DNA from 4 places in the Leeia speluncae genome. Region 3 is predicted to be linked to each of the others. Evidence: predicted binding sites of a transcription regulator. Region 3 holds the regulator's gene; each other region holds the start of a gene.
The links. The regulator FNR, encoded in region 3, switches genes on or off when oxygen is low (the NO sensors DNR and NnrR bind a similar motif). The targets are predictions, from matches to a motif close to TTGATNNNNATCAA.

Region 1: LIN78_RS09820 (FeoA family protein) is a predicted target of FNR. The motif match lies at 2,065-2,078, and genes of this name have one in related genera.
Region 2: LIN78_RS06430 (NAD(P)H-dependent flavin oxidoreductase) is a predicted target of FNR. The motif match lies at 1,479-1,492, and genes of this name have one in related genera.
Region 4: LIN78_RS16650 (quaternary amine ABC transporter ATP-binding protein) is a predicted target of FNR. The motif match lies at 1,484-1,497, and genes of this name have one in related genera.

The regions. Positions count from the first base shown of each region.
Region 1 covers NZ_JAJBZT010000005.1:22,070-25,208, reverse strand. The annotation lists gene feoB (ferrous iron transporter B) at 1-1,709, opposite strand, end outside; gene LIN78_RS09820 (FeoA family protein) at 1,716-1,979, opposite strand; gene LIN78_RS09815 (ArsR/SmtB family transcription factor) at 2,101-2,448, opposite strand; gene LIN78_RS09810 (efflux RND transporter periplasmic adaptor subunit) at 2,565-3,139, shown strand, end outside.
Region 2 covers NZ_JAJBZT010000003.1:99,228-102,366, forward strand. The annotation lists gene LIN78_RS06425 (hemerythrin domain-containing protein) at 1-178, opposite strand, end outside; gene LIN78_RS06430 (NAD(P)H-dependent flavin oxidoreductase) at 210-1,406, opposite strand; gene LIN78_RS06435 (FAD-binding oxidoreductase) at 1,667-3,076, shown strand; gene LIN78_RS06440 (FAD-dependent oxidoreductase) at 3,069-3,139, opposite strand, start outside.
Region 3 covers NZ_JAJBZT010000016.1:17,032-20,170, forward strand. The annotation lists gene LIN78_RS17495 (hypothetical protein) at 1-759, opposite strand, end outside; gene fnr (fumarate/nitrate reduction transcriptional regulator Fnr) at 1,139-1,891, shown strand; gene LIN78_RS17505 (LysR family transcriptional regulator) at 2,045-2,977, shown strand; gene LIN78_RS17510 (sensor histidine kinase) at 2,990-3,139, opposite strand, start outside.
Region 4 covers NZ_JAJBZT010000013.1:13,461-16,599, reverse strand. The annotation lists gene LIN78_RS16655 (ABC transporter permease) at 1-173, opposite strand, end outside; gene LIN78_RS16650 (quaternary amine ABC transporter ATP-binding protein) at 166-1,344, opposite strand; gene LIN78_RS16645 (FAD-binding oxidoreductase) at 1,809-2,921, opposite strand; gene LIN78_RS16640 (aromatic ring-hydroxylating oxygenase subunit alpha) at 2,924-3,139, opposite strand, start outside.

The DNA of each region.
Region 1 (3,139 bases), on a different contig from region 3:
GGTGCATAAACAAACCAAGCCAAGTAAGCTAACGCCACTGGCCATGCCCATGCATGCGCAAGACTAGCACCAAGCGCCGCATCGCCTCCACCAACTGCGTAGACCGTTGCTAAGGCGCTCACCGCCACTTCTCGTGCTGCCATCGCGGGGATTAGCGCAATACACATTTGCCAACTAAAGCCTAGTGGCTCAAATATTGGCTGCATAAACTTACCTAACATCCCCGCAAAACTGTATTCAATTGCAGGGGCGGTGGCATTCACTGGTGCATGGGGGTAAGTTGCTAAGAACCATAGCAAAATGGATAGCGCTAGAATAATCGTGCCCACACGGCGAATAAAGATCCATGCTCTTTCTTTTAGACCCATCAGGAAGTGATAAAGATGCGGCCAGCGATAGCTTGGTAACTCTAGTAGTAGCGGAAAATCATCATCCGCTTTTTGATTGCGGCGTAGTATCCAAGCAATGACTGCCGCGCTAAGAATCCCCGCAATGTAAAGCACAAATAGGGTTAGCCCTTGGAGATTAAATCCTCCCCATACGGTTGCCTTTGGCACAAATGCCCCGATGACTAAGGCGTAAACAGGTAGCCTTGCCGAACAGGTCATTAACGGAGCGACCATAATGGTGATGAGTCGTTCTTTCGGGTCTGCGATTGATCGGGTCGCCATGATGCCTGGCACCGCACAGGCAAAGCTAGATAACAGAGGAATGAAAGAGCGGCCAGATAATCCAACCCCTCGCATGAGTCGATCAAGCAAGAAGGCCGCGCGTGGTAAGTAGCCGGAGTCTTCTAGTGCCAAAATAAAGGCAAACAAGATAATAATCTGGGGAAGGAATACCAGTACGCTACCCGTGCCGGCAATTAAACCGTTCACGACAAAGTCTTGCAAAATACCGGCGGGTAAAAGTGCGCCTGCTTGAGCGCCAATCCATTGAACGGCGCCGTCAATTGCATCGACTAAGGGGCTTGCCCAAGCAAAAACAGCTTGGAACATGAGAAATAAAATCGTCAGCAAAATCACCAAGCCTGCCACTGGGTGCATGATGAGGCTATCTAACACCTCTTGCCAGCGGGGTGGGTTGGCTGGTGCGGTAACACAGCCTTCAAGAATCTGATCAATCCGCGCATACAGGCTTTCGATATCCTCAACCCGATCAGGCAGATGAATGCCTTCTCTTTTGGTGGCATTGGGTACAACCATCTTTTGCATCGCTTGCGATAGCGCATTAACGCCTGACTTTCTTACCGCGACGGTTTCTACTACCGGTAAACCTAAGCGTTGGCTTAATTCTGCAACGTTAATCCGGATGCCTCGATGTTCGGCTGCATCGGCTAGGTTTAACGCGAGCACCATTGGAATCTCAAGGGTTTTTAGCTCTAACACTAAGCGTAGGCCTAGTTTTAGGTTGGTAGCATCGACAACCGCAATCAATGCATCCGGGCTGGCTTCATCCGCCATCTCGCCTAAGATTACGCGTCTTGCTACTTGCTCATCAGGGGAGGCGACATAAAGGCTATATGTACCCGGAAGATCGATGATTTCAGCTGTTTGCTCGCCTGCGAGAAACTGGCCAATCCTTTTTTCGACAGTAACGCCAGCGTAGTTTGCTACTTTGGCTCTAGAACCTGTTAAGCGATTAAATAAGGCGGTCTTGCCACAGTTTGGATTACCCACAAGGGCAAACCGGAATGGAGCTGCATTCATGCTTCTTTAGGCCTTATGAGGAACGGCGAGGATTTTCTCTGCTTCGCGACGACGTAAACCAAACTTCGTCCCGTTAATTTGGACGGCGATAGGGTCTTTTCCAAATAGACCGTAGCCGATGATTTTTAAGGTTGCACCGGGAAGAAACCCTAGTTCTTTCAACCGCAAGGTAACTTTTTCATCGTGAGCGCCGAACGCCTCTTGAATATCAATACTGATAATCTTGGCATGTGCACCTTTGGGTAAGGTATGTAGCGGAACGGCGGTCATGATCTTCAATCCGAAATCTAAACGATATTGATTATCAGATGCTATCAAGCTCTCATTTGAATCACAATCGCTTTATATCAAAGCTTTGATGCAAATCATGATTCTAGTCACAAGTTTCCCTTTAACTATTCGGGTTAATGCCTTGTAATGCAGCGCTGATGACTGCATCTCGCTGCAAAATCTTGGCCACGTTGCCGCAGACAATATCGCAAAGTTCGTAAGTGCATTCATCCGCAATTGAGTAAATCGCTTGATTGCCTTTTTGTAAGCGGGAAACTAAGCCGGCTTCTAGCAGCATAGCAAGGTGCTTAGACGTGTTCGCTTGGCTACAACCGGTGAGTTCTTTGAGTTCGCTAACCGTTTTGCAGCCGTCACGCATTGCATTTAATAGTTTTAAGCGAGTTGGCTCTGAAAGTGCTTTGAAATAACTAGCCACTTTGATTAACGCCGCATCATTGAGCATTTCCATAACAAATTCCTTCTGTTGTACTTTTCATTTTAGCGCATCTACTACATCAAAATGTACTTGATTTTTTATAAAAGCATATTACTATATGGTTATATAGTAAATTAAAAGTAAATGCCATGAAAAAAAGTCTCCTGACCGCGCTTTTTGCCAATGTGCTGCTTGCTACTGCAGCGATGGCTGGGGGAACTCAAGCTAGCTACACCGTGCAAATGAAGCAAGTACATCAAGGAATCCGTTTGACTGCAAGCGTACAAGCTGTGAATACGGTGCAATTGTCTTCGGATATTCAGGCGAGGGTGACCGATGTGTTGGTCAATGCGGGCGACAAGGTCAAAGCAGGGCAGTTGCTCGTGCGATTGGATAACCGCGTCTTACAAAATGGCATTTCTATTTCTGCAGGGCAACTCAGTGCGGCGAAGGCGCAGCTAAAAAATGCGGAAGCCAATTTGCAGCGCACCAAGCAATTAGTGGCTCAGCAGTTTGTTAGCAAGGCGTCTTTAGATACTGCGCAATCGAACTACGATGCCGCTTTGGCAACCGTGCAATCCCTTTCTGGCGGGGTGAGCCAATCGGTGACGCAGTCTAGTTTTTCGCAGTTATCCGCACCGTTTGATGGGGTTGTAAGTGAAACCTCGGTTGAAAAAGGAACAATCGCTGCGCCGGGCGTGGCGTTGATGACGTTATTTGATCC
Region 2 (3,139 bases), on a different contig from region 3:
GAAATAAATCTTCTTCCTCATCATGGTGATGAGCAGGTGCAGCCTGATCAAAATAACGCAGAATATTAGCTGCAGATTGCATCGCGTCCGGGCAATTGCCTTCCAACTCTAAATGACTCACCAAGCGAATCAAGTTCTGGCAAAACTTACGGATGCGACCGTGACAAGCCTCTAGCATTTCTAGAGGAGTCTCCAAAGAGGGTATTTCTTCATGCAACAGCAATTTGAACTCCTTCATCCTGTTCCAACTGAGGCATTACACCATTCAGCAGGTAATTAATTAGCTCTCTCACAGGACGAACTGCGTTACCAAATGGCAACGATTCGGATCCTCTGAAGAACAGCCCCTTGCTGATCTCCCCTTTTAATGCTGCAGCCAGTTGTGAATCGATACAAAACTGACCGATTTTGGCAATCCCATCGCGTAATCCACACGCAGACAAACAATTTAGTCCAGTGGTACAACGAGAGGCATCACATTTTGCCTTTGACTGCAGGAAGCTTTCACGCTTCAGATAGTTTTTTAACCATGGTGTTAATACACCGCGAGCAGGCAAACCAGCCACACTCATAAATTCAACAATATCATCCTTGCCAGCACCCGCTAGCACAGACTTAAAGTTTGGATGCGCATCGCCTTCTTGAGAAACGGCAAACGCAGTGCCTAATTGCACACCAGAGGCCCCCCAACGGAACACATCTTGCACTTTGTCGTAACTATTAATCCCACCAGCAACAATCAGTGGGATCTCATTTTCAATGCCCATTTCGCGGAATAATTCCAGCGTACCTTCTAGCACAACATCAAAATCAAATTTACGATCACCCAAATCATCAATTTTGGCAGCACCTAAGTGGCCACCCGCAAACTTTGGATGCTCGATCACAATCGCATCTGGCTTACGGCCTTTTTTCATCCATTTTTTCAGCACCAGCGCAATGCCACGTACTTCTGACAAAATCGGAATCAACGCCACATTCGGGTGATCTGCAGCCATTTCAGGCAAATCAAACGGCAAACCAGCACCCATTACGATTGCATCTGCACCGCTTTCGCAGGCTTGACGAACATAGCGCGCATGGTCTGCAACCGCCTTCATCACGTTCACCGCAATTAAACCATTACCGCCAGATAATGCTTTTGCCGCTTTAATCTCACGATCTAACGCCGTTAAATTCGCTTGATTAAGTATTTCTTGGTCCCGTACACGGTGACACATCTCTAACAAATCAGGATGGTGGTGTTTTAAATCCACACTTGCCAATGTACCAACAGCCCCTTCTCTCGCAACGCTGCCAGCAAGGCTATGCGCAGACACCCCTACGCCCATACCCCCTTGGACTACCGGCAAAACCGACTTGCCACGTAGGCGCAACAAAGGGAAAGGAGAACTGATCTGAGACATAAGAGCCTTTCAAAAAGAGTATTTCTAACTAATCATCTTTAATTAGAATGCCAGCAAAACAATTTAACTGTATTGAGTTGTATCAAAAAAGCAGAATAGACATTCTTCACGAAAGCAAAGAAAGCACAGGCAACCAAGATTTAATGACAAAGATTTACAACATAAACATATAAATCAATTACTTATCAGATGATTGTAACGGACTTAGTTGATAACACAGTATACTAATGGTCAAAAGAACGTCAGTTGGGATATAAAAATTGCAAGCAATTGTAGCCTTCACCACTATTGTCGGCGCTGCGAATGTACTCACCCAAGCAGCAGAAGTTGCCCCATATTGCCAAGATTGGCGTGGTCGTTACCACGGTTCTGTTATGGCAGTGATTCGCCCGGCAACCACAGATGAAGTCTCTAAAGTGGTGCAGTATTGCCACGCCAATCATATTTATGTAATCCCGCAAGGTGGAAACACCGGTCATTGCGGTGGTGCAGCCCCCACCCAACACACGCCAGCCATCATTCTATCTTTAAGCCGGTTAAACCACATTCACTGTATTGATACAGAAAACCAAACCATTACCGTTGGCGCTGGTTGTACACTTGGCCAAATCCAGACCATCGCCAGCCAGCATGATCGTCTCTTTCCCCTATCATTAGCGGCAGAAGGCAGCTGCCAAATTGGCGGCAATTTATCGACCAATGCGGGTGGTGTTCAAGTTTTACGCTATGGCAATATGCGCGACCTTACCTTGGGCTTAGAGGTGGTTTTGCCAGATGGTAACGTTTTAAACTCACTGAGCGGGTTACGCAAAGACAATACCGGCCTAGATATCAAACAGTTGTTTATTGGTGCAGAAGGCACGCTAGGTATTATCACAGCCGCAACGCTTAAGTTATTCCCTGCCATCAAACATCAAACCACAGCACTTATCTCACTCGCATCGCCATCCGACGCCGTGCAGCTATTAAATGCAGCGCAATTGCAATTTGGAGATCGACTCACCGCGTATGAGTTGATCTCTCATATTTGCATGGGCTTAGTCACACAGCACATTCCCGGCGCAAAATTACCGCTAAGCGAAACAAATGAGTGGTATGTTTTAATGGAGGTATCAGACACGTGGGAGCACTCCCCGCTTACCGAGATGGTGGAAAGTTTCCTAATGAACCAAACTAGCGTGATTGATGCCGTCATCGCCCAAAGTTTGCAACAAACCCAAGCATTGTGGACATTAAGAGAATCTATTTCAGAAGCGCAGAAAAAAGATGGGCTATCGATTAAACACGATATTTCTGTACCTACCTCACAGATGGAACACTTTATTCAAGTCACCAGTCGCATCCTACAAGAAGATCAGGCAGATTATCGATTACAGATTTTTGGGCATCTGGGAGATGGCAATTTACATTTTAATGTAGGAAAGGCACCCGAAAGCCAATTGGACCTCGTGCCACTGGAAAAGCATATTAATCATCTGGTGTACGAACAAGTAAAGCAAGTAAATGGCTCTATTAGTGCAGAGCATGGCATCGGACAATTAAAAAACAACGAACTACCGCGATATGCAGATCCGGTTAAAATTGCCCTCATGCAACAAATTAAACAGGCACTAGACCCACAAGGCATCATGAATCCCGGCAAGGTTTACCCAAGCTCTTCAGCTAGCTAACGCGACCTAGTATTTTATCGGCCGCACGGTAGCCCCACCAAGCGGCCTCTTCAAACACCGAAT
Region 3 (3,139 bases):
CACATGATATAGCGTATCTTTTTGCTGACCCAATTTACTAGAAGCCAAGGTCGTTGTTTGAGGTAGGCGTAAACAAATTCTATCTGGCGCCAAATCCATTAAACTTTTGACATACTCAGCGGCCGGTATACCAACAGCATCACCCGCACCAATCAGTACATCTACCGCTAAGTGGCTAACGGCCTGACTTTTCAATCGCCAAAGTGCAGATAACTGACTGGCATGAAAATAAATATCTAAAGGATTAATTGCCTGCAAATAAACATTTGAATATTCAGGAATAAATGCCGGCAATACGTTATTTTCACCTTGCAAACGCAATTTAAAATTAACCGTTCCACCTGTTTCAATTGCACCTTTTCCAACCTTACCCCACCAATTTTGGATAATTTCATCTACAGAAAGTCCATTTAATGGTAATTGTAATGTTGCAGAATTAATTCTCTTACCTTCATAATTGCACAAGCGAATTTCCCATTCACTTGCAATCGCTTTTGAAAGCTGAGTTTCATCACTCACTTTGTCAGGCCAGATTTCTGTCAAGCTAACTGGTAACGACATCCGGCCAACGACAGGTTTCTGCCAAGCGCGATGCAAAGCAGCATCGTTTAATCTTGGCTGACGATATTGTTTAGTGGTAGGAAAGACCGCAATATCTTCTAGCATCAGCGATAGCGGATGATTCCAAGCTCTCGGTACCACTACCGATGGGAATTCTACGTTACTGCAATCGTACTGATCGAGTTTTAAAGGGGTCATGGCATGTGTCTAATGTAATCATGTTATGGCTCAACTATGCCGTTTTACAAAACGCCTCGTCTTGATTTTCATCAAGTTCGCGATATGCCTCTTTGCTAGAGAACGCTCTTCATGCGGTAAAATTTGTTCTATATCAATAGATTGTCGACACCCAATGATTCTTAACATGGATTAACACACTTATTTTCCAATAAAACTTTATTACGAAAACAAATGTGATTAATCAGAAAAAACAATACACAATTACCTTTCATTTTTAATTACCGTTAACGGCGAAACAACAGAAATCACGCAAAACCACTATTTTCTTTGTTAAACCCTCATCGTAATTCATAAATTAGGGTAAAATGCATTCACAGTTTATTTGGCAGCCAACGCAATGACTACTTCAAGCACAATCTCTATTCAAGAAGTTTCTTTAAAGCACCTACGGGTTGCTTGCTCTAGTTGTAGCCTGAAAGAACTTTGCCTTCCCCTAGGTTTATCTGGCGAAGAAATGACCCAGCTAGACTCGCTCATCAGCCAACGCATGCGCATCAAAAAAGGTGAGCATCTGTACAGTGCTGGTGATCCAATGGCTTCTTTATATGCAGTTCGTCTTGGATTCTTTAAGATGAGCGTGGTTTCTGAAGATGGCAGAGAACAAGTAACCGGCTTCCAAATGGCTGGCGAACTACTCGGCATGGATGCCATTAGTAACGATACACATACTTGTAGCGCCATCGCGCTAGAAGACAGTGAAGTTTGCGAAATTCCATTTGCGGAACTAGAGCAATTAAGCCGTTCTATTCCATCTTTGCAGCACAACTTCTACAAAGTCCTATCGCGTGAGATCGTCCGTGATCACGGTGTGATGATGCTGCTTGGCAATATGAAAGCAGAAGAACGTCTTGCTGCGTTCTTAATCAATCTATCTCAACGCTTTGCCTTACGTGGTTACTCTTCTAAAAACTTTATTTTGAGAATGACCCGTGAAGAAATTGGCAGCTACCTTGGTTTAAAATTAGAAACCATTAGCCGTAGCTTCTCCAAGTTCCAAGACCAAGGTTTTATCCGTGTCTCTAATAAAGAAGTGGAAATCCTTGATCTAGAAGCCTTGAAAGCCCTACTTGCTGGATGCCCAGAGAAGTAAAACCGTTCATTCAATCACTTCGTTAGTGGTATGCCACTAACGAAGTGATCTCTCCTCAGCATCTCTCGTTTAATTTGGTAACTAATAAATTCTTCTCGGTTACCCGTCTATCTAGTATTCTTCTCTTCAAGCCAAATAATTAGGATCGACTCCATGCTTAGATTGAGTTTGGAAGCATTGCAGGTACTAGATGCAATTGACAGGGAAGGTAGTTTTTCTGCAGCAGCAGAAGCACTTCACCGAGTACCCTCTGCCATTACCTATATTGTACAAAAACTCGAACAAGACTTAGGCGTTCAGATTTTTGATCGCAGTGGACACCGAGCCAAGTTAACGCAAGCAGGTATCGAATTACTGATTGAAGGTAGACACCTTCTAAAAGCCGCAACGGCTTTAGAGTCCCGCATCAAACGAGCTGCATCTGGTTGGGAAACAGAGCTCACTATTGCCCTAGACACAGTAGTTCCAACGCCTGTTATTTTCCCCTTGCTCGAGCAATTTTATCAGCAAGTAAATGGCACAAAGATTCGGCTAACGCACGAAGTATTTGGTGGTTCTTGGGATGCGCTCGTCGAAGGCCGTGCACAGCTTGTCATCGGCGCCCCCGGAGAATCCCCATCAGAAAATGATCTTGCATGTCACCAAATTGGGCAAATTGATTTTATTTTTTGCGTAGCCCCCACACATGCGCTTGCCAAAGTACCAGAACCATTATTAGCGAGTGACATTATGTGGCACCGCTCCGTTGCCGTGGCAGATAGTTCAAGGCAATTAGCCCCGCGCTCTTCAGGCATTCTCCCTGGCCAAGAAACCTTGCTCGTACCTGATATGCGCACCAAGCTAACGGCTCAATTAGCAGGCATCGCCTGTGGCTACTTGCCAAGAACACTAGCAGAACCCTACTTACAAAGCGGGCGGCTCATTCGCAAAGAAATTAATGAAAAACGAGCGAATGCCCATTTTAATTTAGCGTGGAAAAGCAAAGAAGAAGGCAAAGCACTTCAGTGGTGGATTGAGCAACTATCTACACCCTATTGGTGTAATAAAATTATGGAAAGCTGCGCGCTACTCAATCAGCCGTATTAAACAGCGGCAACCTTATTGTACCGACAATGGCAGTATAATTCTTGCTTCACAGCCGCTCTGATCATGGCGGTTTTGAAGCGCAATTTCACCGCCGTGTAGTTCCACCATATTTTTCACAATGGCTAGCCCTAAGCCTGTTCCTTCATGCCTTGTGGTAAAGAA
Region 4 (3,139 bases), on a different contig from region 3:
AATAATAGTAGCAAATGCTCAACGCCTTCGGCGAATACATCCACAATCTTGCCGATGGTATCGAAACCACCAGAGTAATTGTCTAGCAAGTACTTAACAAGCTCGTTAACCCAATCACCTAGCGGTAGATAGCTGTGCGGATTTGCCAGGAAATTATGTAGAAAATCAGACATGTAGACCTCGCTGGGAAATTCTGGTCAGAACACTGTAAGAAGACAATACGCCGACGTAGTGACCGTTATCATCCATTACTGGCAGCGGTGTGCGCTGACCAAGTAATCTTGGCAATACATTTTGTAGTACAGAACGATGGCTGATTGGATCAACTGTAATTAGATTATCAATTGAAACAGATTGGCCTACCGAAGCTTTCGCACGTTCTGTTGGCAACAAGCCTAGGAAGTGATTGTCTTTCGACAAGCAAACACACCATGCGTAATCGTTTAGTGCGTTTTCGCTAATGGTTTCGCCTTGTTTCAAGACTGGAATAGCATGCGTATCTAGCATGTCTTTTGCCATCAAGTAACGAGACGTATCCACGCTCTTGAAGAATTCACGTACGTAATCTTCAGCCGGATTTTCTACGATTTCTTGCGGTGTACCTACTTGAACTAAGCGGCCACCTTCCATAATGGCAATGCGAGTACCAATTCTTAGCGCTTCTTCCAAATCGTGAGAAACGAAGAAAATAGTACGGCGATGTTCGCGTTGTAATTTCAACAGAACATCTTGCATCTCAGAGCGTTTTAGCGGATCTAGCGCAGAGAACGCTTCATCCATCAGCATTAGAGATGGGTTTACCGCTAGCGCACGAGCTAAGCCCACACGCTGCTGCATACCACCAGATAATTGGTGTGGATATTTCTGAGCAAAAGCAGCAAGACCTACTTGCTCTAGAACGGTCATGGCTTGCATTTCGCGTTGTGCTTTAGGCACACCAGCGACTTCTAAACCAAACGCAGCATTCGCAACGACGGTACGGTGTGGCATCAAAGCAAAGCTCTGGAACACCATACTCATGTCTTTACGACGCAAGTCGATTAGTTTTTGTGGGGGCAGCTTAGCAACATCCTCACCATCGATGATGATTTTGCCATCTGTTGGTTCAACCAAGCGGTTAATCAAACGAATTAATGTTGATTTGCCTGAACCAGACAAACCCATCAATACGAAGATTTCACCTTCATCCACGTCGAAAGAAACGTTATTGACGCCTACGACTTGGCCTGTTTTTTCAAAAATCTCTTCTTTTCGTTTACCTTGCTTAAGCAGGTTAACCGCGTCCATTGGTTGCGGTCCGAAAACCTTGTAGAGATTCTCTACCCTAATCTTACTCTGCTGCATCTCCCCTCCTCGGAATCTGACAAGCCCGGGTGATTTACCCGGCCAGACAAACTCTGCCTGTGAGCCCACCACAAATTACAGAAAAAAAACCAAAACCCTTGACAAACCTCGCGCTTCAAACAACTGACGGAGATCTGTTTTGATATTCGTCAAGTGACACGATATAAGCGTCAGAGCCCTTAAAGCAACTGCAGAACGACAACAAATTTAACCAAGGCGACATTGTGGGTATTTGTTTACAACTGCCAGTCATTTAGACTCTAACCACCTTGAAAACCGCATAAATACTCATATGCACGATAATGCACAGAATACTCGCCGCACATTTTTATCTGCTTGGCTTGATCTGACTTGCTGCAATACAGCATTTATCGAGATCAAAAAAAAGCAGCTACTGAATCCCTTCCACCAGTAGCTGCCATTCCCCCCAACAAAACGGTACTTACACCGATATGGGCCGATTGTTAGCGATCCAGCACCACATCAGTTTTTGGGATGCTGCAACATGGCAGAATCCATCCCTGATCAATTTCACGCTGGCGAATACCACCGCCATGCTTCATATCCACTTCACCTGACACTAATTTAGTCTTACATGTGCCACAAAGACCTTGTGAGCAAGAAGATGGGAAACGCATGCCCGCTTCTTTCGCTGCCGCCAATAGTGTTTTTGGCGGTTGGCAACTAACCACTAGATCAGATTTAGTAAATGAAAGCTTAAAGCCATCACTTGAACTATCCGCATCCCCTGCAGGAACATCAGCAGTCTCTTCTGAAGCCGCATTTAGCGTTTCGAAAGAGAAGCTTTCCTCATGATAATGCGTCATGTCAAAGCCAAGGCTTTGCAATACATTTTTTACCGCGGTCATATAAGGTGCAGGACCACAACAGAACACTTCACGCTCTTTATAATCAGGCGCAATGAGTTCTAGCATAGGCGCACTTAGATAACCTAAGTAACCTGCATAGTCTTCATCTACACCAGGGCGTTCGCAAATGACCGCATGGCGAAAGCCTGGCTGATGCCTAGACATTGCTTGTAATTCACGTGCAAAGATCACGTCACTTGGTGATCTTGCGCTATGAAGAAAAACGATGTCACGGTTACTACTCATGTCAACATGCGCACGGCTCATGGACATTAGTGGAGTAACCCCACTACCCGCAGATAGATACAGATACTTCGGTGCATTTGGGGCCAAAGAGAACGAGCTAAACTCGCCAGATGGGCCTAGTACACTCACGTCATCACCAACTTTAAGGTTGTCATGCAACCAGTTGGACACCACCCCGCCAGGCACACGTTTGACGGTAATCGAAACGGTATCTGGACGAGTTGGCGTACTAGAGAGGGTGTAACAACGGTTCACTGTTTCGCCATTAATATTCAGTTCCAGCGTTAAGAACTGCCCAGGATGATACGCGAAACGCCTTGGCTCGATGCTACGGAACACAAAGGTTTTCACATCATGGGTTTCCTGGCGGATGCCGACACATTTAACTGTATCGTCTACTCCAGGTTGCCAAGCACTGGGGGCGGCTTGGCTAAAATCAGGCAAAGTCAGTGTAGTTGTCATTTTTAGTCACCGATCAGTGTTTTCATACGATTGATATACCAGTTAGAGAATTTCTCTACTAGTGTCTCTGTGTAAGGAGAGTAAGGACCAGGTTGATACTCTGGGCTTTTCGATCCTTTGTGTGATTCTTCCACCAAGAAACGGTCTTGTGAGTTAGTTGCGTTCCACACAGCCGTTAAGTTTTCTACTGTGTAATCCACACCTTCTACCGCATCTTT